Regions from separate parts of the Geobacillus sp. 47C-IIb genome, predicted to be linked through region 3. Evidence: riboswitches for the same ligand, from Rfam matches in the RefSeq annotation. Region 3 holds a riboswitch; each other region holds the start of a gene.

Region 1 (8,239 bases), 1.8 Mb from region 3:
TGGCGCCATCGGCTCCAGTGCTTGTTTGGAAAAACGGCGACGAGACCGAAGTGGCGAAAATTAGTGATGAACAGTTTACTGTTTTTGCAAGCATTGATGAGTTTCAACAAGCATTAGGAGGGCGGGCCGTCCGTTTTCCTGATGATGCAGTCATTGAGTGCACGGCGCCGCTTTCGCTTGTACCGCAAGAAGTAGCCTTTTTGGACATCGGCCCGCTTGGCGGACGCGTCTCTTCTCATCATGAGGCGCTCGTTTCATTCCCGCTCGCCGATAGCATTCTTTTCCTTCTGAACGGTGATGATCCGTTTTCCAGCGTGGATGAACAGCTCGTGCTGCAGCTTTGTGAACGAGCACCGCGCGTGCCGATTCACTTTTTATTGCCTCCGAGCGACGGGATGATCGATGAGCAGGAGGAGCTACGGATTGCTCGAGAAATCGAAGCGCATATTCGCACCATCGTCCCGAGGGCGAACGTGCTCGTCTATTCACCGCACGCGCCAAGCCGCAAGCAGCAACAAGCGCTCGCTGACTTGCTTGGAGAAGTGCGCCATCATCGGTCTTCCGTGCGTCGGGAAGAAGCGATTTTGGCGACGATTCACCAGTTTATTGCCCATTTGTTCCGGCAGCGGGCTGAGGCGGAAAGCCGGTTGGCAGAGTCGATCGTCTGGAAAAAAGAAATGGCCGCCAAGCTGAACGGGGCGATCCATCAACTTGGCGATCAGCAAGAAGAGAAAACAAGGAAAGTAGTGAAAGCGTTCCGGACGGTTTTAGAAGAGACGCGGAAGGACTTGTCAGCGGCGATTCCTGACATGCTGCGCAAAGCGGCCGACTTTGTGCGCGAAGACAGCGACTTTGCCCGCCTTCACCTCGAGCTGAATGATCAAGTGAACGAACAGCTCCGCACCTATATTGATGAAGAGGTGCTGCCGAAATTACATGGTGCCATAGAAGATTGGATTGCCACGACAAATGAGGAATTCAACGAATGTCAGGCGTTTTTGCATGAAATGGGCGAAGCGTTTAACGCCATGTTTGGCGAAGAACGGCTGAAGCTTGAATGTGATTTCCGCATTCTTGCCGATTGGCGGCGCGATATTGATCGGCTTGCGAGCGGGGCGCAAATTGATAAGCTGAACATTTTCCTTCGCCGGACACCGGGGCAGCTGCTGTTGAAAGGAGCGGGCAAACTGCTTGGGGCCTTCGCGCAAAATAAGGTGATGTTGGCGCAAAAGTATAAGCAATTTATCCAAATGCAAGATTACACGGATGTAGCGGAAACGGTCGCCGGGCAGTTGTTGTTGCCGTTTGAATGGTTTGCCAAATCGCTTGAGCGTGACATCACCCAATTTTTCCAAGCGCCGTTGGCGGTGTTAAACGAAACGTTAGAACGATTGGAGCTCGAAATTGTTGCTCAGGAAGAGGAATTACAACAGATGCGAACAAATCCAGAAGCCTATCGCGATCCGCTTGTTCTTTTTGGCATTCGTTTGCGACAATGCGAGCAGCTGACGCAGGCGGCTTCTGCTGCGGTTCAAGTATAAGGAAAATCGGCCGGATATCGGCCGATTTTTCTCAGACTGTTGAAAAACGATTTTGTCGAGGGACAAAACCGTTTTTTTTTTTTATGATATACGTTGAGAAAACAACTGATAGGAGAAACCACTTATGTACTACTACCAATCGAACGTAGAGATTCAACAATCAAGCTTATGAATTTTTCACCTTCATTATTTATTTTTAATTTTTTACCCTTCTTTTCAATATGAATGCTCTTTTTAAACCATTTAGTATAAATTGAGATGATATAATTGTTAAAGAAAAAAATACAATTGGTATAAGTGGGATCCAAGGGGTGATGCTTATTACTTGATAGCTGTCACCAATAAGTCCTGACCATTCATAGGAAGTCGTTTTCGGAGGGTCTATCTGCATATAGTCGACATAAGTGCCTCCAAAAAACAATTGTAGCACTCCTAGGTGAGCTAACACCATTAATACTTGAATGAATTGCTGAATAGACAACAGAACCCAATTTTCCAAAACATGTGGAAGCACATGCACTTTGAAAATATGCCATTTGGAACCGCCTAATATTTTAGCTGCTTGGACAAACTCTTCCCTATACACTCTCCGAATGTCATTGGCAATATAAAATGACAACGTTGGAAGAGCAAGAACAGTGAGAACAAATACTTCAAATACGGCCCGTTTCCAAAAAGGATGCGGAAACCCGTCGCTCGGCATCCATAGCACATTGACTAAAATAAAGTAAGCGATTAACGTTAACGGAACGACAGTAAAACTATCAAAAAAGTTTTCTAGTTTTGGAATCCATTTTTTGCAGTATACTCCTAACGTTCCCCCGATCATAATGGCCAAAGCCATGCGCAACATCATGATAAGCAAAGCGATTCCTATAGTAAATTTTGCGCCTTGAATCATCATATGAAGCATGTCGTATCCATTGCGATCGGTCCCTAACGGAAAACGAAGAGAAGGTGCAAAGGAGGAGTGCCGATAACATTACCATTTTTATCAAAAAGAATTGGAACTTGTCGAATGCTCCCATCATTAATTATGCTGTTTAACAAACTTAATAAGAGCAATATGCTGATAAAAAGGAACCCCAGCATAAATAACTTGTCCCGGATCAATATACGAATCAAGCTACTTCTCTCCTTTCCACATCTGTGGAAGAAATAAATAAGAGATTTTATAAAATAAAAAGACAGGGATATATAATAATAACAACCCGAGCGCAAACACTTCCGGAGTATGATATTCAAGCAAAAAAGCAGTAATGCCGCTCACGTTAAAGACATACTCGATGATAATCAAGTTCGAAAGCATAAACCAAATCATTGTTTTCGAATAATAAATCAATCCCGGCGCTACGTTCCGCAGCACATGTTGATTCAAAATATAGAAAAAAGACAGCCCTTTTGAAAAAGCGTATTCTACATATGGCTTATGAAGTTCGTTTTCATATTGCTGCAAAAGAAACTTTGCAAACAACAGAGAAATCGGAATACTCAGACAAGTGGTGGGCAAAAAAGGCTTCTTTCCTCTCCTGCGGAAGCAAGCTGAAAGATGAGCCAGCCGGTTTTTTTGAATATTACAATTACGATTAACTGAAAGGTCACGATAATCAGCAGATCGGGCAAGGATTCAAAAAGACCCAATATCATTTTGATTCGCTCCATATGGCTCCGGAAGAAAAGAAGCGTGATATACGTTATTCCCCATGCTAATATTAGTGCTACCACGATTGCCAACCCGCATAATAGAAGCGACTCCCGATAATGAATAAGAATTTGTGGGAATACTTTTCTATTCGTTCCATATTCGATACTTAGTGGATGAATAAGCTTCATGATGATGTATCCTAATGTTTTTACATATTCCTTTACATTGATCGAAATATTATGAAATAAGCTGGGAAAACCACTGACCATCACTACTCCTAGGATTGCCAATAAGCATTCTAGTATTATTCCAGCAATGAATTTCATTATTCTTATCAATAATGTTCCTCCCTCTATAAATGTTGATATATCAACGGTTGTAGCCGTCTCAGGGGTGTCAAAAAAATATTTTTCGACAAAGATTCTAACATTATTTCTTAAATATGTGTATATCTTACATTGACTGGGTACGCTTCGCGGCCACTACTGGTTAAATTTGGTTGTAGTGGAGGAAGCGTATGGGATGCACCGTGGATCTCTGCATCGCTGATGATGACGAACCCTCCCATGTCTCTTGGCATCCTTGTGCCTACATTCCTTCGTTCGGTCTAGTCATCAGGCAGAGGCCGGCTAAGCTCCTTTAGGGACTCAAGGTCGAATGGATGATATCGCGCCAGCTTCTCCGTGTCATCCTTGTTGTCTAGAGAATCGAGACTATAGGCATCAAGCAGCCGTTTCGAGGCCAAAGATGTCCTGCATCATTCGCTTCGCATCGAACGCTTGGTGCTTCGTACATACAGCGTGCAATACCTTCAATAATTTTCCGCATAACACCACAATCGATTGCTTCTTCCGCAACGGATTATCAGGACGTGTCGTGTAATAGTCGTGCAGCTGCCGAAACGCTTCGTTGTGGCGGATCATCGGCATCATCACGCGGAAGAGGAGGGCGCGCAACCGCCTTCTTCCACGCTTCGAGATCCGTTTTTGCCCTTTGTGTTGGCCGGAGGAATGTTCCCGCAGCGTCAGGCCCGCTAATTTGATAAGCTGCCGCGGATCCTGATAATGGGAGAAACTCCCGATCTCTGATAACAGTTCTACGATGGTCGCATCGCCTAAGCCCGGAACGGTCTTCAACCATTCGTACTCGACCGATGTCTGTACGAGTTCGATCAGCTGCTCTGTCAGTGCCTCGATTTCTTCTTCCAGTTGGCGGTACCGGCGGACAAGCGTGGCAATTTCGATACGGGCCATCTGTTGTCCTTCCGTTACGCCAATGGAGTGTTGGGCCAATTCCATCAACTTCTTCGCTTTCGGTTTTTGTGGCGATTGTAATCCCTCACTTTGCCGGTAAAGGGCCAGCACCTCTTCCAGTTCTTTTCCTGCCAGATCACTCGGAAATGGCGTATATTCCAGCACCGCGAGCGCCATTTTCCCAAATGACGGGAAGACTTGGGAAAACTCTGGAAAATATCGATCGAGCCAGCGAATCATCTGATTTCGAACTGCTCCCTGTTCTTCCACCAATTTGGAGCGAAATGTCGCTCCAACGCGCAGCTCCGCCTCCATCCCTTTCAGAATACGCGGATAGCTGAATCGGCCGTCTTTCACTAACCGGGCAATGACGAGCGCATCTTTCGCATCATGCTTGGTTGGAAGGTTATCGTCCAGCTCTTTCGATCGCTTCACGTGCATCGGGTTTGTCATGACGAGAGGGATGCCTTTCTCATCAAGAAAATAGGCGAGATTCAGCCAATAATGTCCCGTTGGCTCGATGCCAACGATCACCTCGGTTTTTCCAAATTCCTTCATGGCTTCTACGATACACTGGTACAACCATTCCAATCCTTCTCTCGATTGCAGAACGGGAAACGGCTTTTTTAACACCCTCCCTCGCTCATCCACAAAGCAGGCATAATGTTTTTTCTTTGCGATATCCATCCCAACAACCAGCGTTTGATCGGTGACTTGATTAATCTTCTTGTTTGAGATAGAATTCATGTATAGTCCTCCTTGGTATCCAAATTAGGGGTCAATTCGTGCGATTGACACCCCCGAATCATACCAAGAGGGCTTTTTTTATTCAAGTCCCCGAAAAAACTTCTAACAGGAATGCTCCTTTCTAATAAATTAATTTTGTAACATAATAAAAAAATGGCGTATTATTAATTTTCTACAAACATTTATTCATTTTTAATCCTGATACCTCTATGTTTCTAGATATTCGCCACGAAATGGACTTGACAATCAGATTTTTTTGAATTGTGGTACAAAAACGTAATTTCCTGTATGGTAAACGTGATCTAAACATTAACCAGGGAGGAATTTTTATTTGCGATCCCAGTTTATCAAATATTTTATTTATTTACCATACTTCGCTAGTTTACTTGGGGGTAATCATCTTGTTTTTTAGTAAAAACAGAGACTGTTGAAAAAACGGCCGATTTTTTATGTCCTCCATCCCTCCTGTCGGCCAAGCGAAAGTCAGACCAGAAGCAGCGAGCAACGAAGGAAGCATAATGTTTCACTGCTACGGGTAAGCTGGGGGAAAGACAACGGTTGTGTAGTGCCGCAAATTTGGCTCATCCGTCCCGGGTGTCCCTTGCTATACGCTAGCTGGACGTTTACAGGAAGGGGGATGCTTCCATCGCTTTTTTTCTTGCATTCTTTTTTTATAAAGAGTAGACTTTGATTGTAAAAAGATAATACGTTTACGGGAGCTTGTGGAATCAGGCTGAGAGTACGGCTAATCCGCCGTTGACCGTTTGAACCTGTTGGATAATGCCAGCGCAGGGAAAGAGAGTATGGACAAGCACTTTGCCTGCGCGCAAAGTGCTTTTTTATGTGGATCGGAATGCGCGATAAGTGGAAAGGGGCGGGGAAGGTGACTCAACAAGAAATCATCGAAAGCTTGCTTCAGTTTATCAATCAAGAAACGTCCACAGAGGAAGAATTCAATGAGCATGCACTCATGCTATTTGCTTATCAATACGAAAACAATCTCCCGTATCGTACATATTGCATGCAAAAAGGAAAAACGGCAAGAACGGTGAAAACGTGGCGGGATATTCCGGCTGTACCGATTAACGCCTTTAAAGAATTAACGTTAAGTTGTGTTTCCCCCGAACAGGCTGAGCGCGTGTTTATGACGAGCGGCACGACGAGAGGCGTGCGCGGGAAACATTATCATCCAACGTTAAGCGTGTACGATCATTCGATGATCGTCAATTTTCGAAAGCGGTTCATGAAAGAGCGTGACAAAATCAAAATGGGAATTCTTTTCCCGACAGAAGAGCATATGCCGAACTCTTCACTCGCTCATTATTTAGCCCTCGCCGTCAACGTGTTTGGCACGGAAGACAGCCACTATCTTGTCGACCGCGACGGCCTTAATATGGATCGGCTTCTTGCTGAGCTCGAACAGGCGGAACAATCAGGTGAGCCGTACGCTCTTTTAGGCGCTTCGTTTAGCTTCGTTCATGTATTTGAGGAGCTCGCAAAGCGCGGCAAAACATTCCGCTTGCCGGAAGGAAGCCGGATTCTTGATACGGGCGGCTTTAAAAACCAGTCCCGGGAAATGGATTTGGACGAATTTTATGATACGCTGTCTGCTTACCTTGGCGTCCCGCGCCGTGAGTGCATCAACATGTACGGAATGACCGAGCTTAGCACGCAATTTTACGATGACGGAAATGAGACCGTTCCATCGGTGAAATCCGGACCGCATTGGATTCGCACAAGGGTGATTCACCCGTTGACCGGAGAAGAGATGCCAAAAGGGAAACGCGGCGTCCTCGTTCATTGCGATCTCGGCAACTTTAACTCGGTAACAACGATTTTGACAGAAGATATGGGCGTGGAAACAGACGGCGGCTTTTTGTTGCTTGGCCGGGTGCAAGGGGCGGAAGCAAAAGGTTGCTCGATGGCGGTCGAAGAATTCATTCGTGCGGCGAAGGGGACATCCGAATGAGAGAATATGCCGGCTATATTCCTCATATCGGGGATGAACCGATCGAAACGCGCGTGTTAACGTTTGAAAAAAACGGCGAAAGAGTCGAAGTGGAAGTTCCTCTTTTAACGGTCGAGCAGTTAAACAAAGTCATCGAAAAAGTGAAACAGGCTAGCGCCCAGTTTCTCAAATCGCTTTCGGTGACGGAGATCATCAACTTGCTTGACCGGGTGATGGAACAGCTGTTAGACCGCCGCCATCCATACCGGCAAAAGGCGGAGCAAGTGCTGCCGATTGTGACTGGCTATGATGAAGAAATGGTTCGTTTAGGGTTGACTTCGTATTTCAAAACGTTCCGTAAGCCGCAGCTGCAGCGCTTTCTTGTTGAGGACTTGGAAAATCCGCTGCTTCTTGATGATTTTCAACCGCGGCCTAAAGGCGGCCTTTCCAAAGCGGTCGGTCCGGACGTCATCGTTCACGTTTGGGCGGGAAACGTGCCGGCGCTGCCGTTATGGAGCCTTATTTCCGGGTTGTTGGTGAAGTCGGGAAACATCGGGAAAGTGTCGAGCGCCGAGCCGTTATTTGCCGGGTGGTTTGCCCGTTTGTTAGTAGAGGTGGAACCGAAGTTGGCGGATTGCCTCGCTGTTGTTTGGTGGAAAGGCGGAGATGTCGAGAGGGAGCGTGCGGTGTTTGGACAAGCTGACGTCGTTGTCGGCTATGGAAGCAACGCGTCGCTCGAAGAGATGCAGCGCCGCCTCCCGGTAACGACCCGCTTTTTGCCGTTTGGGCATAAACTGAGTTTCGGCATTGTTTCCCGTTCCTGCCTTGATGCGCGCAAGGCGTGGCATGTCGCCCATCAGGCGGCGTTCGATATTGTACGCTATGACCAGCAAGGGTGTTATTCGCCGCATCTGTTTTATGTGCAAACAGGGGGGATCGTATCGCCAAAAGAGTTTGCCCGCTATGTCGCCCACGAGCTGAACTGTTTTGCGAAACGGTTTCCGCGGCGTCCTCTTTCCCTTGAGGAAATGGCGGCACAAGCAAGTTGGCGGCAGCGCGAAGAACTGGACGTGTTGGTGAACAAGGAAAAAGAAGTGCTCGGAAA
Region 2 (8,239 bases), 230 kb from region 3:
AACATGATAGGAAACAAATAACAAAACGACAAACAAAATAACAAACAGAACGTCATATTTGCCAAACCCGATTTCATAGTAAAACGTGCGCGGGCCGCTGCCTGAAAACTGTTTCGCCTCCATCGCCACCGCGATGCGCTGAGCGCGCCGAATGCTTTGCGATAAAAGCGGAATGGCGTAGCGTTTCACTTTGCTAAACCCTCCACGATTCGGCACGCCGCGTACTTTCAAAGCATAATGCACGTTTTGAAACTCCTCAATCATCATCGGCAGCAAACGGACAGCTGCTAGAAAGCTGTACGCATATTTCGGCTTGAGCTTCAGCTGCTGCATCAGCGAGTAAAATAGATGCACCGGCCGGGTCGTCAAGGAAAAAATTAAACCCAATAGCCCGAGTGCCAAGGCGCGAAACCCAAGATGCACACCGCGCCAAAAGCTCTCTTCCGTAACATGGATGAGCCCCCAGCGAAACCATGTCGTCTTTCCTTCACCAAACATCATCATTGATGAAGCGGTAGAAACAAAGATGAGAAAGAACGGCAAAAACATCCAAACAAGTGCGTTCGCCGAATAACCCGTCCCAAAGCAAAACAAAACAAAAAGGGCGAGCGAGAAATTGATCAGTACGTTCGGATTATGAATGAACAAAACAGCAAAAAAGAGAATAACGAGCACGATCAACTTCAAGCTCGGATTCGTCTCATGAAGCCATGTCTCACGGCGGTGAATCTCCCATTTCATTGCCCGGCTCCTCCTTCGGCGAACGCCAACTCCCGGATACCTAACCGCTCGTCCTGGACAAGTGCTCCGCCTTCAATCACCCAACGTCTCGTCGCAAAGCGGCGGACGATTTGTTCATCGTGAGTGACCATCACAATCGCTGCCCCTTGTTCACGGTACGATTCAAGCATCTCGAGCAAAGCGAACGTATTTTTCGCATCCTGCCCAAATGTCGGCTCATCAAGCAAAAAGAGTCGTTGGCCGGCAACAACGGAGGCAGCCACACTCAATCGACGCTTTTGGCCGACTGACAGCTGGTACGGATGCGTATCTTGTTGGCCGACAAGGTCAAATTCGCGCAAAAGACGGGCGACTGTTTCTTCTGTTTCCTCGCTCGAACGCCCCTCGAGCCGGAGCGAATAAGCGAGCTCATCCCGTACGGAATGGGTGACAAATTGGAACTCCGGATTTTGAAACACAAAAGCGATATGACGATGCAATGGCTGCCGCTGCTTGACATCATCTCCTAACAACCGATAATCTCCTTGTGTACGGATGAGCTGCATGAGTGCGTGCAAGAGTGTACTCTTACCGGCACCATTTCGGCCAGTGACAGCAATCCATTCACCTGCCCGCACCACCGCTTCGGAAACGCTAATTTTCACTTCCCGCTTGCGAAAACCACGAAAATCGCGAAGACAAAGGAGTTCTTCTCCTTCCCGCCACTTCCGCCGCTGTACCCTCCGGTCGTATTCGTCCCAAACGCCCGGATGCCAAATGCCTTCAGCGCTGATGACATCTTTATATTGGGAAAATACTGTTCTTGCCTTGCCATCAGCCATGACTCTTCCATCACGGCCGAGCAGCACAATCCGATCAACAAAGTCAAGGACATGATCGATTTTATGTTCGACGATGATGACCGTTTTATCGCGGCTCACCTTCTTGACAGTTTGCCATACTGCTTTTGTCCCTTCCTCATCAAGCAGTGCGGTCGGCTCATCCAAAAACAGGACCTCCGGCTCAAGCGCAAGCACGGAAGCGAGCGCCAGCCGCTGTTTCATCCCGCCGGAGAGTGTATGAATATCCGTATGCGGTTCGATTGTCAACCCAACTTGATCCAAAAGAGCGCGAATGCGGGCGGGCATCTCCTCGCGCGGTACCCCTCTATTTTCAAGAGCGAATGCGATTTCCTCATCCGCGTACGGCATGCAAAATTGTGCATCCGGGTCTTGAAACACATAGCCCCACCGTTTTGGCAGCTCGAGATGTTCCGCCTTCATCGGCACATCGACTGAGTTGGGAATGATGCCAGCCATCACTTGCAACAACGTTGACTTGCCACATCCAGATGGGCCAAGAAAGAGCACTTTCTCCCCTGCGGTAATCGACAGTGATAAATCGTGAAACAACAGCTCACGATGTCCGGGAAATTTGAGGCGCAGCCGATCGATTGTAATTCCATGTCCCATCGTTTATCAGCCGCCTTATCGGTTCAGCGCATCATAATCTTCTTTTGAAGCTGGCCGCCACATCTGTGTCACCCCGGCTTTCTCAAGCGCCTTGGCCAACGAGACAGCGAACACGCCGGAAATGAGGATGGCACCAACAAAACGTGCCAGCAAAAAGAGCGCCATATTCCATGGGGCTAGCGCCTCGATATATCCTTTGTAAAAGTCCATGATGAGCGAACCGACCGTGGCGCTGACTGCGCTTAACGATACGACGAACACGTCAAAGCGCCGATAGCGGAACGCCGCAAACACAAGCTCAGCAAACAATCCTTGAACAACTCCATAAATGAGCACCTCAAGCCCCCATTGCGACCCCATGATCAATTCGCCGGACGAAGCCGCAATTTCGGCAAGCAGCGCCACTCCTGGCTTACGGATGAGCAAATAGGTAAGCGATGAAGCGATAAACCACATGCCGTAAACCAATTGATCGGCATGAACCCCGAACACTTTCACGACTTCATATACTGGGGACCATACTTTGTAAATGACACCAAACACGATTGCAATCACAATCGTTGTCAAAATGTCAGCCAACTTCAATCCTCTTGCTGTCTTCACCATCGCATGCCTCTCCTTCCACAATCGTCCCCCGCTCCATCAATGTCAGTCTAACGGACTGTCATCATTCGAACGGGTACGCCATCTTCAAAAACTTATATTCGCCGCCGCTCGGCGGCTTCACAAATTTGCTTGGCAATTGACATTCTTTCTCCCCCTTTTCCAAAAAATAAAAACGCCGCTTCCTTTACTAACTAGCGTAAAGAAAGCGGCTTGGGCATACCATTTCGCAAGGCAAGGCAAAACCATCCTTACCCCATGTGTAGCTCCTCTCCACTTCCCTACGCTGGTATTACCCAGATCAGGTGCTAAGGGTCTCAAAGGCACACTTTGATCTCAGCCTTTCTAAAGGCCCCCCTAGTGGATGTCCCATCATGATGACATTTTCCTATTCAAATTTATCATATCACGGCAGCGGTGATTGTCAACTCTTTTTTCCGTCCGGCGTTGCGCCGCCCACCATGATTCGCTATGATTAAAACGCAACGACTGACTATCGAATGGGAGTGGAATTGATGGCAAAAGTCATTTTAAAACGCCAACGAAAAAAGCGGCTTGAACAAGGTCATCCATGGATTTTCCAAAGTGAAGTCGACCGCATTGAAGGGGACATTACGCCAGGTGATTTCGTCGATGTCTATAACCACCAAGGTTATTGGCTGGCGAAAGGATACATTAACCCGGCCTCACAAATCATTGTGCGCATACTGACGCAAAACCCCGATGACGAACTGAATGAGGAGTTTTTTATCGAGCGCATCCGCCAGGCATGGGCGTACCGTGAACGGATGATTCCCGGCATCCGCTCTTGCCGCGCCATCTATGGAGAGGCCGATTTTCTGCCTGGGCTCATCGTCGATAAATACGAGGATGTGCTCTCTGTACAAATTTTGGCGCTTGGAATGGAAAAACGTAAAGATTGGATTTTGCGCGGCTTGCTTGATGTGTTCGCACCAAGAGCCATTTATTTGCGCAACGATGTGTACGTTCGGGAACTTGAGGGACTTAAACAAGAAAAAGGCTTTTGGTATGGAGAAGCAGAAACAGAAATCGAAATCGAGGAAAACGGCGTCAAATATATTGTCGATATTGAAGGTGGTCAAAAAACCGGCTTTTTCTTCGACCAGCGGCAAAACCGCGCCGCCCTCCGCCCGCTCATCGGCCCGGAGACAACCGTGCTTGACTGCTTCACTCATACCGGTTCATTTATGCTAAACGCCTGTCTGTACGGAGCAAAACACGTCACCGCTGTCGACATTTCCGAACATGCGATTGAAACGGCGAAGCGAAACGCAGCCTTAAACGGCTTTACAAACGTTGATTTTGTCGTCGCCAACGCCTTTGATTATTTGCGCGAGTCAGTGCGCGCCGGCAAACAGTGGGATGTCGTCATCATCGACCCACCGGCGTTCGCCAAATCCGCCCATGCGGTTCCGAAAGCGTTGCGCGGCTATAAAGATATCAACTTAAATGGGCTGAAGCTTGTCAAAGACGGCGGCTTTTTCGTCACTTCGAGCTGCTCTTACCATGTCCGTCCGCACATGTTTCAAGAGATGGTTGCCGACGCGGCGTTTGACGCCAAAAAAGTGCTGCGCCAAGTATACTGGAGCGGCGCCGGCTATGACCACCCGAAGCTACTCGCTGCTGATGAAGGCGACTATTTAAAATTCGCCATTTATGAAGTGCATTCGCGACGTTAAAGAAAAACGCTTAAGGGCTGACCTTAAGCGTTTCTTTTTTGTCCTGAGCGGAGCGGCTGTTCTTTGCGCAGCACACTCAAATAAACGAGCATCGAAATAAGCACCGAACCGGCGGCAGCTAAATAAATGCTCGGGTAGCCAAACCAATGGCTGATTTGACCGAAGACGATCGCTCCGATGCCAACGCCTAAATCAAAAAACGAGAAAAATGTTGCATTCGCCATCCCTTTTCGGTGAACAGGCGCCCGCTCAACCGACCATGCCTGCAGCCCCGGCTGCACCATGCCAAATCCAAACCCATACAGCACCGCTGCGGTCAATAACGCCCATTCCCCTGGCAGCCAAGCGAGCATAAGCATCGCCAGCAAAACGAGCCCCGCACCAGGAAGAAAGACGGCCCGATGTCCTTTCCGGTCATACAGCTGGCCGGCGAACGTCCGGGTTACCATTAAAGCGAGGGCGTAAAGCAAAAAGTAAAGCTGTAAGCCTCCGATCTGTTTTTGCGCTGTATATAAGGGCAAAAACGAGGCAATGCCGCCAAATGTCACCGTTAAAAAGAACAGCAGCACCGACGGAATCAAGGCCGTCTTTTCGTAAAGATCCCATTTTTTTTCACCTTTATCATGTCCCGCTTCTGCTTTTTTATATGTAATGGCCGCGGCAAACAACAAAGACGCCACGCCAAGCGCCGCACAAATCATGAATAAATGGCTGAACGGAATGGCAGCCGCCAGCACGAGTCCGAGAGACGGCCCAAAGGCGAGGGCAATATTCCCTGACAACCCGTAATAACCCATCCCTTCCCCACGGCGGTTCGCTGGGATGATATCTGTCGCCACCGTGCCGGATGCCGTTGTCGAAAACCCCCAGCCAATCCCTTGAACAACCCGCATTAAGAAGAGAAGGAAAATGCTAGAGATGAAGCTGTACGAGCCAACCGAAATGACGAAGATCAACAATCCGAACAAAAACACAAATCGGCGCCCTCGTGTCTCAAGCGCATGGCCAGCGAACGGACGGACAATAAGCGCCGAAAACGTAAATACTCCGACAACAAGGCCAATTAACTGATCGTTGCCTCCTAAATATTCGACAAACAGCGGCAATGTCGGCAACGTCATTTGAAACCCAAGAAAGATGAAAAAGTTAGCTAAGCAAATTAAAACGAAATTGCGCGTCCAAATTTTTTCTTTCTGCTCCGCAACAACATGTTTTTGTTGCGCATTCATGCCGATCCCCCTTAATAAAATATGTATTTCGTGTCCCTTAATATTTGTCAGTATAACATAACTGTATGCTTCTGTTTAAACAAAATGTTTTCGAGCCATATTTTTTCATACAAATGAAAAAGCCGCCAATTCGGCAGCTTTTACCATCCTTTCCGTTTGCGCAATGACATAATTTGCGCAGTATGGTGCTTCCCATGCCATGTATACAGCGCGGTCAGCACGTACAGCGGCATCGCTTGTTTCGCCCCTTCAGGGCAAATAAGACGTTGAAAGTCCGCTTCCGTCATGGACTCAAGCAGCGTCGCCCACCGCACGTGCAGCCCTTCAAGCAACATGAGTGACGGCTCGATCGGCAACGAACGGGCGTCGGCCGTTTTCGCCCATTCACTCTCTTCAAACGGCTTAATGGCTGGCTTATCCTCTGTCAAGCCCCATTTCGTACGCAAAAATGCGTTCATGCTCGCATCAGCTAAATGGTGAACAACTTGAGCCACGGTCCAACCGCCATCGCGATACGGCGTGTTCAACTGTTCATCATTCAAACCCGCAACAGCGGCCCGCAATGCATCTGGAAGCTCGCGGATGGCCGCAATCCATTCTTTTACGTCCTCAGCACGAAACTGTGCCGGCGCTTGAAACGTTCCGATTGGATAACGAATCGGATCGATCGTTGACATTGTTGCTCATCTCCCTTCCACCTTTATTTATTCAACGCGGATAGGAAGACTCCTCCTTATTCTTTCCAGACGTAGACCCTGGTTTCATACGGTTTGAGCTTAAAGCGGGTCGCGTTTTTATGTGGCCGAACCGGATAGTTGCCAAGCGCTAAATCGTCCGACTGAAGGCGGATGCCGTCATAGCGGTAAAGCGAAGGACGGTTAGATAAATTGACAATGATAAGCGCCCGTTCATGGCCGAGCGTTCTTGTATACGCGTAAATGGACGGATGATTTTCTAAAAGTAAATCATACGTTCCGTAAACAAACAGTTCGTTTGTTTTCCGCAGCTGAATCATTCGTTTATAAAACGACCATATTGAATTCGGATCACGCTGCTCGGCCTCTACGTTAATGGTGCGATAATTTTCGTTCACTTTGATCCACGGCGTTCCGCTAGTAAATCCCGCATTCGGAGCGTCTGACCATTGCATCGGCGTGCGCGAATTATCTCGACCTGTTTGCCAAATGATGCGCATAATGTCATCATGATTTCGTCCTTTCGCCCGTTCGAGCTCATACAGCCGTAAAATAGCGACATCACGGTAATCGTTAATATCTGAAAACTGCACATTGGTCATACCAATCTCTTGGCCTTGGTAAATGAACGGCGTCCCTTGCATGAAAAAGTAGAGCGCGCCGAGCGCCTTCGCGCTCTCCAACCAATAATCACGGTCATCCCCCCATGTTGAAACAGAACGGGGCAAGTCATGGTTTTCTAAAAAAAGCGCGTTCCATCCACGGTTTTCTAACCCTTTTTGCCATTTCGTCAACGTCCGCTTCAGCCGCCGAACATCGATCGAGCCATCAGTCCGCCGCTGCCATAGCCCTAAATGCTCAAATTGAAAAATCATATTAAAGATGCCGTCTTCTTCGCCCACCCATTGTTCAGCATCGTCAACGGTCACCCCGTTCGCCTCGCCGACCGTCATAATATCATAACGTGCAAACGTTTGCTCTTTCAATTCTTTTAAATAATCCATAATCCCCGGCTGATTCATATGGCCAGCAAACGAAGGTACATATTTCAACCCTTTCGGATTCGGCAAGTCGGGAAGACCCGGCTTTTTCTTAATATGGGAAATGGCATCAACACGGAACCCGTCAATTCCTTTGTCGAGCCACCAATTAATCATCTCATACAGCGCCTGGCGAACTTCGTCATTTTCCCAGTTCAAGTCAGGCTGCTTCACGTCGAAAATATGCAAATAATATTGTCCTGTCTGCTCGTCGTATTGCCACGCCGAACCTCCGAAAATGCTTTCCCAGTTGTTCGGCTCACGCCCATCTTTGCCGTCGCGCCAAATATACCAATCACGCTTCGGATTGTCCCGCGATGAACGCGATTCAATAAACCACGGATGTTCGTCGCTCGTATGGTTGATAACCAAATCTAAAATGACTTTCAGCCCGCGCCGGTGGGCTTCAGCGAGCAGTTCATCAAAATCGTCCATCGTTCCGAACTCATCCATAATCGCATGATAGTCGCTAATATCATATCCGTTATCGGCGTTCGGCGACCGGTAAATCGGACAAATCCAGATGATGTCAACTCCAAGCTCCACTAAGTAATCCAGTTTTTCCATAATCCCGCGAAGATCACCGATGCCGTCGCCGTTTGCATCCATAAAGCTGCGCGGATAAATTTGATAGGCGATGCCCTCTTTCCACCATGTTTTCTTCAAGGCTGCCTCCCCCTTTTTGTGCACACGTTTTCACTACTAACTGTACACTACATTACTGTGAGAAACAACTCTCTTTTACAAAAAAAGCGGCCATTTGGCAAAGAACTTACAAGC
Region 3 (8,239 bases):
TGCTCCAATTGCCGTCATTAACAAATACTTAAGCAAGATGACAAGTGGGGACTTAACAGTGCGCGTACCGCTCAACAGCGTGCGGCAGTTGCGGCCGATTGCCACATCGTTAAACAATATGGCGGATGCTTGGCAAGAGGTGATAGGCCGCATTCAACACCATGCGGACGAAGTGTCGCAGTTTTCCAACCAGTTAGCTACTGTTGCCGAACAGACGACGAGGGCGACAGAACAAATTGCGGCAACGATGGACGGACTTGCTTCCCATGCGGAAGAGCAGGCGAGTGCAGCCCGCGGCACAGCGGAATCCGTCAATGATATTTCCCGAACGCTCAGTGATGTTGCCCGTCAAACAAAAGAAGTGGCACACAGCGCCCAAGAAACGGCAACAAAAGCAGGGGATGGCAAGCAATCTGTGATGCAAATGTCTGAGCAAATGCAATTTATTTATGACCACGTTCAATCGCTCGGCCAAGTCGTTAAAGGGCTCGGGGAGCGATCGAACGAGATTGGACAAATTACTGAAGCGATTACGAGCATCGCGTCACAGACGAATTTACTGGCGCTCAATGCGGCGATCGAAGCGGCGCGTGCCGGTGAGCAAGGGAAAGGATTTGCCGTTGTCGCGGACGAGGTGCGGAAGTTGGCGGAGCAGTCAGCGCACTCAGCGCAGCAAATTTCCGATCTGATTAGCTACATCCAGGAAGAGACGAAGCAGGCAATCGCCTCCACGGAACGGGTCGTCGCTGAAGTGGCGCAAGGGTTGGACGTCGTCGCTGTTGCCGGTCAGTCGTTTGCCGATATTCGTGAGGCGGTCGGTCAAGTAAGCGAACAAATTGGACAAGTATCGTCTGCGATTGAACAAATGACGGGCCATGCCCGCCAGGTGGATGAGGCGTTCCAACAGATGACCAAAATTGTCGAACAGTCAGCAGCTAGTGCTGCCAATGTATCGGCAGCGACTCAAGAACAAATGGCTTCTGTTGAAGAAATTGCTTCTTCGTCGGCATCGCTCGGTCAGATGGCGGACGAGATGCGGACGATGTTAAAGCAATTTTCGGTGTGAAGCGGAAAAAAAGCGCGTTTACTGAGGAAAGAAACACGGTACATCAGTTGTGATATGGAATAAAATGGTTTGTTTATTTTCTCATTATGTAGTAAAATAAAAAAAAGTCAGTCATCATTGTTATACGCTTATCTGCTAGGGGAGTCCGAGAGCCGGGCTGAGAAAAGAACGCGATGAAGTTCTTTGACCCTTTGAACCTGATCTGGGTCATGCCAGCGTAGGGAAGCAGGCAGCGGGAACAGATGGACGCTTAGACTGTTCATTTGGCCTTTTTGCCTTGATCGGGTTCCGTGTTGCGGGACCCGTTTTTATTTTTCACGGCAAAGAGCGGCTCGTTTTTGCCTTTGCTTCGGCTGGCTTGGCCTCGGATCCTAAACCATCGTTGATTTAGAGGGGGAATCCGTATGGAAAACATTCGCTCGTTTATGTCATTTCCAGCCAGCCGGAAAGTGTACGTCGAAGGATCACGGCCGGACGTGCGCGTGCCGATGAGAGAAATCGCGTTATCACCGACGAAGACACCGCAAGGAGAGGTGGAAAACAAACCGGTGCGCGTCTATGACACAACCGGTCCATACACAGATCCTGATTTTGAGCCGAATGTAGAAAAAGGATTGCCGCTTCTTCGCCGCAACTGGATTGTTGAGCGAGGCGATGTCGAAGAAACGGAGCCACAGTCCACCGCCGGCCGTGCGGCGTCGCTTCCGTTTGCACGACGTCCGCTGCGGGCGAAGCCGGGGAAAGTGGTCACGCAAATGCATTACGCCAAAAAAGGAATCATTACACCGGAAATGGAATTTGTCGCGATTCGCGAACAAATCGACCCGGAAATCGTCCGCCAGGAGGTTGCCGCTGGCCGAGCGATCATCCCTTCGAATATTAATCATCCAGAAAGCGAACCGATGATCATCGGCCGCCGTTTTCATGTAAAAATTAACGCCAACATCGGCAACTCGGCTGTTTCTTCCTCGATTGAGAATGAAGTGGAAAAACTGCTGTGGGCGGTACGCTGGGGTGCTGATACGGTGATGGATTTGTCGACCGGCAAACAAATTCACGAAACGCGTGAATACATTATCCGCAATTCGCCAGTTCCAATCGGAACAGTGCCGATTTATCAGGCGCTTGAGAAAGTAGGCGGCGTACCAGAGAAGTTGACATGGGACGTGTACCGCGAGACATTGATTGAGCAGGCTGAACAAGGGGTTGACTACATGACGATCCACGCTGGTGTGCGGCTTCATTACATTCCGCTCACCGTCAATCGGACGACCGGCATCGTCTCACGTGGCGGCTCAATCATCGCGCAATGGTGTTTGGCCCACCATGAAGAAAACTTCTTATATACGCATTTTGAAGAAATATGCGAGATTTTAAAACAATACGATGTTGCCATTTCGCTTGGTGACGGCTTGCGCCCGGGGTCCATTGCTGATGCAAACGACGAGGCACAGTTTGCTGAACTTGAGACGCTCGGTGAGCTGACGAAAATCGCTTGGGAGCATGACGTGCAAGTCATGATTGAAGGACCGGGGCATATTCCGATGCAGAAAATCCGCGAAAACGTCGAGCGAGAACAAGAGCTTTGTCATGGTGCACCGTTTTATACGTTAGGGCCGCTTGTCACCGACATTGCGCCGGGATACGACCACATCACGTCGGCGATTGGCGCCGCGATCATCGGTGCCTACGGGACGTCCATGCTTTGCTATGTGACGCCGAAAGAACATTTAGGGTTACCAAATAAAGAGGATGTGCGCGTCGGGGTCGTTACATATAAAATCGCCGCCCACGCCGCCGATTTGGCGAAAGGTCACCCAGCCGCCCAGCAGCGCGACGATGCGCTCTCGAAAGCGCGCTTTGAGTTTCGCTGGAATGACCAGTTCAACTTATCGCTCGATCCGGAGCGGGCTCGTGAGTATCATGATGAAACATTGCCGGCTGAGGCGGCGAAAACCGCTCATTTTTGCTCGATGTGCGGGCCGAAATTTTGCTCGATGAACATCTCACACGAGCTGCAACGGAAAATCAAAGAAGAAGGAATGAAAGAAAAGGCGAACGAATTTGTGCGCGGCGGTTCATCGCTGTATCGGTAAGGAGAGGATACGTTTTGTATACCGGACGTTAACTAGGCGTCCGGTTTTTCTTTTATGCTTATAAAGCGGTAGTGTAGATGGGGGTGAGAAAAGCAACGAAAGGGAGCTCCTTCCATTCGATCGATATTCTAATTATTTGAAATGAATAATAAAATGATTTACGAGAGGAGATGAGCTAGACGAGACAAATGATACATGTTCACCAAAGCAACAGTTCCATCGTTCAGAGAGGGCAGTTGCCAAACAACGGTGAGTGATGATCCGGCTCCAGCCAGCATCGAACACCCTGTCGTTTGCTTGTTCCGCGCCTCAAACAATCGAATCGAAGGGGGAGAGGCCGCGATGAAGATGGCTTCCGACCTTGTGAGAAGAATGCCGCCGTATTTATTTTCGGACTTTGAGCGAAAAAAGGTCGAGCTTGCGAAAAAAGGGGTTGATGTCATCGATTTAGGCATCGGGGCGCCAGATTTGCCGCCGCCGTCGTTTCTTATTGAGACGCTGAAACGCGAGCTGGATGACCCACGCAATTATACGTATTCTCCGTACGCCGGCTGCCGCGAATATCGCGAAGCCGTTGCTGACTTTTATGAGCGGCAGTATGGTGTCAAGCTTGACCCAGACACTGAAGTGCTCGCTTTGATTGGCTCAAAAGAAGGCATTGTCCATCTATTGCAGGCGCTGATTGATCCGGGGGATGCAGTGCTTGTTCCGAACCCGGGCTATCCGGTGTATCGAACTGCTATTCACCTTGCCCGAGGCACGCCGATCGACTTGCCGCTGGATGCAGCCCGTGACTACGCACCACAATTTTCCGCTATTACTCCATCCACTTATGATCGAGTCAATATCATGCTATTAAACTATCCAAGCAATCCAACAGCATCATTAGCCACCATCGATGTTTTCATAGAAGCAGTCATGCTTGCAAAAAAACATCGTTTTCTTATCGCCCATGATTCAGCCTATTCATTATTGACATTCGGTGATGCCTTTGCTCCGAGCGTGCTGCAAGTTGACGGTGCCAAAGAAGTAGCCATCGAATTTGGATCTTTATCGAAAAGCTATAACATGGCTGGTTGCCGCATCGGTTATATCGTCGGCAATAAGGAGGTCATTCGGGCGCTCTCCATCTTGAAAAGCAATATTGATACGTGTCAATTTTTGGCGGTGCAAAAAGCAGCGGCCGTTGCATTGCGGAGCGGAGATGAAGCCGCAAAGGAGAACAACCGCATTTATGAAGAGCGGATGAAGGCAATGACGGTTGCACTTTGGCAAATAGGCGTGCCCGTTCAGCCGCCTCGAGCGACGTTTTTTCTTTGGGTGCCAACGGCGGTCGGTTACTCTTCCGCTCAGTTCGCCGCTCGGTTGCTTGATGAGGCCGGGGTGATCGTTACACCAGGGACGGCGTTTGGTTCAGCAGGGGAAGGGTATGTGCGCATATCACTCGCCGCTCCGAAGGAACGGCTGCTCGAAGCCGTTCGGCGCTGGAAAGCGATTGAATGGGAGGGACGGCCATGAAAAAGCGGGTGATGCGTGGCCTTTCTGTCCCGCAAGCGATTGTCGAATGCTTAAAACAAGAGCGTATTTCTCATTTGTTTGGCGTGCCGGGAGAAAGTTATTTGCCGCTGTTGGATGCGTTGTACGATGAACCAACCCTTCAGTTCATTTCTGCCCGCCATGAAGGAGGGGCGGCGTTTATGGCTGAAGCGTATGCGAAAGCGTCCGGCAAACCAGGTGTCGTCTTAGCGACGCGCGGAGTCGGAGCGTCTAATTTGGCCATCGGGGTTCATACAGCACGTCAAGATTCGACCCCGCTTGTCGTCCTGTTAGGACAAGTGCATCGCCGATTCCGTGGTCGTGAGGGATTTCAAGAAGTAGAACTAGACGAATGGTTTCGGCCGCTTGCGAAATGGGCAGTCGAAATCACCGACCCCGAGCGCGTTCCAGAACTCGTGCAACGGGCATTTCGGGTGGCGAAAACGGGACGACCTGGTCCGGTTGTCGTCTCTATTCCTGAGGATGTGTTTGCGTCAACGGTTGCTGAGGCGGTGTTGATGACGATGGATGTGCCGCGCCCAGCCCCAGCGGATGATGAGGTGAAGCGGATTGAAGCGGCACTCGCTGCTGCCCGTCGGCCGCTCATTGTCGCCGGTGGCGGGGTGAAGCGGGGGCGCGCTGAGCAGGCGCTGCGTCGCGTCGCTGAACAATATTCCCTTCCGGTTGTTGCCGCATTCCGCCGCCATGACGTGTTTCCGCATGACCATCCGCTTTATGTCGGCCATCTCGGTCTTGGCGCACCGGCAGCTGTCGTTGAGACGGCCAAGCAGGCGGATGTTATTTTGGCGGTTGGAACGCGGTTGGCGGAAGTAACAACGCAAGATTATACATGGCCGCTGCCGCATCAGATGCTCATCCATATCGATATCGACGAGGAGGCGCTTGGCAAAGTGTTTTCAGCGGACATCGCCGTTGCGGCCGATGCCCACGAGGCGTTGTGTGCACTGTTAGGGCGGCATATCGTCCCGACGTGGAATGAATGGGTCTTGGAGCGCCGACAAGCTTATGAAGAAACAGCGAGGCTGCCGCAGCCGCCAAGAAACGTGCAAGAAGCCATCATCGCTCAGCTACAAGCGCAGTTGCCGGACGATGGAATGATTACGAACGATGCCGGCAATTTTGCCGGCTGGCTGCACACCTTTTTCTCCTTCAAGGAACAGCATATGTATATTGGCCCAACATCAGGAGCGATGGGATACGGGCTGCCGGCGGCCATCGGCGCGAAGCTCGCCCATCCGGAACGGCCGGCCGTTTCGTTGTCAGGAGATGGTGGGTTTCTCATGACGGCGGCCGAACTCGAGACGGCGTCCCGTTATGGCGTCCCGGTCATCAGTCTCGTGTTTAACAACCGGATGTATGGGACTATTCGTATGTATCAAGAGCTTCAGTTCCCAGGACGAGTGGTCGGCAGCGGACTAGGTGAAGTGTCGTTTGCCAGATTGGCTAGGGCATTAGGTGCCAACGGTGTTACGGTGGAGACAGCCGATGAGTTTGCCGCTGCCTTTAAGCAGGCGCTCACTGCGACGAAACCAACCGTGATTGAGGTGATGACGGAGCCGGAACAACTGTCTGTGACGATGAGACTGTCAGACAGATGAAAACATTGGAGAAGAGTTTCCGCATTGAGACCGAGATAGCCCATGAATCATGCAATGAAAAGGACAGCTGTAGCAAAGTAACAGCGAAACGACATCTACTCGTACAGCGAATCAATAGACAAAGGAGGATGACGATGAAGGCGTTGAACTTTATTAATGGAAAATGGCAACCGGCTTTGAGCGGCCAATGGGCGCCGGTGATCAATCCGGCAAATGGGGAAACGATCGGTGAAGTAGCATTATCTGCAGCGGCTGATGTCGATGCTGCTGTCAAAGCGGCAAAAGCGGCGCAAAAAAAATGGGCGCTCGTGCCGGCTCCGAAACGAGCGGACGTATTATATAAAGTCGGTTTGTTGCTGAAGGAGCGGAAAGAACAGCTTGCTCGGCTGCTGACAATGGAAATGGGGAAAGTGATCGAAGAGGCGCGCGGCGAAGTGCAAGAAGGCATCGATATGGCGTTTTACATGGCGGGGGAGGGACGACGGTTATTCGGCGATACGACCCCGTCTGAGCTAAAAGACAAGTTTGCCATGAGCGTTCGGGTGCCGGTCGGGGTTGTCGGCATCATCACCCCATGGAATTTTCCGATTGCTATCGCGACATGGAAATCGTTCCCGGCCATTGTCGCCGGCAACGCTGTCGTCTGGAAACCGGCACTTGAAACACCGTTTATGGCGCGCGAGCTGGCAGCGATTTTCACCGAAGCCGGTCTGCCGGATGGGGTGTTTAACGTTGTTCACGGCGACGGCCCGACGGCAGGGAACGCGCTTGTTGAGCATCCGGACGTTCCGGTCATTTCATTTACGGGCTCGAATGAAGTCGGCCGTCAGATTGCCGAGAAGTGCGGGCGCCTGTTGAAAAAAGTGTCGCTCGAAATGGGTGGGAAAAACGCTGTGATCGTCATGGATGACGCAGATTTGACGTTGGCGGTTGACGGTATTGTTTGGAGTGCGTTCGGCACATCGGGGCAGCGGTGCACGGCGTGCAGCCGAGTTATTGTCCATGAGCGGGTGAAACAAGAGCTCGAGTGGCGTCTGCTTGAAGCGGTGAAGACGTTGAAAATCGGTGACGGGCTGGATGAAACGGTCAAAGTTGGTCCGGTTATCCATGAAGAAGCGCTGCAAAAAATCGAACGCTATGTGCACATCGGCCGAGAAGAAGGAGCGAAACTGCTTGTTGGCGGCCATATATTGAGCGATGGAGACTATGCACGCGGCTTTTATTACGCACCGACGATTTTCACTGACGTCACGCCCGACATGCGTATCGCCCGCGAAGAAATTTTCGGCCCGGTTGTGTCGATCATTTCCGTCCGCAGTTTGGATGAAGCGATCGCTGTTAACAATTGTGTCGACTACGGATTGTCCAGCGCTATTTTCACTCGTGATGTCAACAATGTGTTCCGGGCGATGCGCGATTTGGATACCGGCATTGTGTATGTCAATGCAGGGACAACGGGTGCAGAAATTCATTTGCCGTTTGGCGGCACAAAGGGGACAGGAAACGGTCACCGTGATTCCGGCGTCGCTGCGCTTGATGTATTCACTGAATGGAGAAGCATTTATGTCGATTTCAGTGGCAAGCTGCAACGGGCACAAATCGATACGGATGATTGAACTGTTCAGTCGTCTTTATAGTTAGTGAAAGAGAAGTGAGCATCAACGCCAAACATTGATGGTGAATGAAAGCAGTAGCTGCGATAAAGACGAACAAAAGCAGCAGTCATGTAAGCAGATGGAAAAGAATCCGTGATAGAGGAGGGAATGAATGGTGAAGGTGCTCGTGCTTGGTGCGGGGCTGATGGGGAAAGAAGCTGCACGCGATTTAGTGCAAAGTGAAGACGTTGAGGCAGTGACGCTGGCTGATGTCGATTTGGCCAAGGCAGAGCAGACGGTACGCCACCTTCAGTCTGAGAAACTTGT

Evidence for each region. A riboswitch is a leader RNA that binds a small molecule or an ion and turns the genes downstream of it on or off. The one in region 3 is predicted to bind thiamine pyrophosphate.
Region 1: linked by a shared signal. The riboswitch ahead of IC804_RS02575 (LuxE/PaaK family acyltransferase) and the one ahead of thiC (phosphomethylpyrimidine synthase ThiC) in region 3 are both predicted to bind thiamine pyrophosphate.
Region 2: linked by a shared signal. The riboswitch ahead of IC804_RS13095 (ECF transporter S component) and the one ahead of thiC (phosphomethylpyrimidine synthase ThiC) in region 3 are both predicted to bind thiamine pyrophosphate.

The regions. Positions count from the first base shown of each region.
Region 1 covers NZ_CP061473.1:524,681-532,919, reverse strand. The annotation lists gene IC804_RS02595 (tetratricopeptide repeat protein) at 1-1,541, shown strand, start outside; gene IC804_RS02590 (ABC transporter permease subunit) at 1,738-2,454, opposite strand; gene IC804_RS18445 (ABC transporter permease subunit) at 2,668-2,997, opposite strand; gene IC804_RS18440 (hypothetical protein) at 3,033-3,203, opposite strand; gene IC804_RS02580 (IS110 family RNA-guided transposase) at 3,909-5,186, opposite strand; TPP riboswitch at 5,889-5,998, shown strand; gene IC804_RS02575 (LuxE/PaaK family acyltransferase) at 6,028-7,155, shown strand; gene IC804_RS02570 (acyl-CoA reductase) at 7,152-8,239, shown strand, end outside.
Region 2 covers NZ_CP061473.1:2,583,919-2,592,157, reverse strand. The annotation lists gene IC804_RS13105 (energy-coupling factor transporter transmembrane component T family protein) at 1-741, opposite strand, end outside; gene IC804_RS13100 (ABC transporter ATP-binding protein) at 738-2,192, opposite strand; gene IC804_RS13095 (ECF transporter S component) at 2,208-2,798, opposite strand; TPP riboswitch at 3,057-3,164, opposite strand; gene IC804_RS13090 (class I SAM-dependent rRNA methyltransferase) at 3,311-4,495, shown strand; gene IC804_RS13085 (MFS transporter) at 4,519-5,724, opposite strand; gene IC804_RS13080 (YfiT family bacillithiol transferase) at 5,865-6,401, opposite strand; gene IC804_RS13075 (glycoside hydrolase family 13 protein) at 6,458-8,125, opposite strand.
Region 3 covers NZ_CP061473.1:2,357,316-2,365,554, forward strand. The annotation lists gene IC804_RS11890 (methyl-accepting chemotaxis protein) at 1-1,066, shown strand, start outside; TPP riboswitch at 1,194-1,307, shown strand; gene thiC (phosphomethylpyrimidine synthase ThiC) at 1,471-3,162, shown strand; gene IC804_RS11900 (aminotransferase class I/II-fold pyridoxal phosphate-dependent enzyme) at 3,505-4,680, shown strand; gene IC804_RS11905 (thiamine pyrophosphate-binding protein) at 4,677-6,317, shown strand; gene IC804_RS11910 (aldehyde dehydrogenase family protein) at 6,452-7,933, shown strand; gene IC804_RS11915 (saccharopine dehydrogenase family protein) at 8,088-8,239, shown strand, end outside.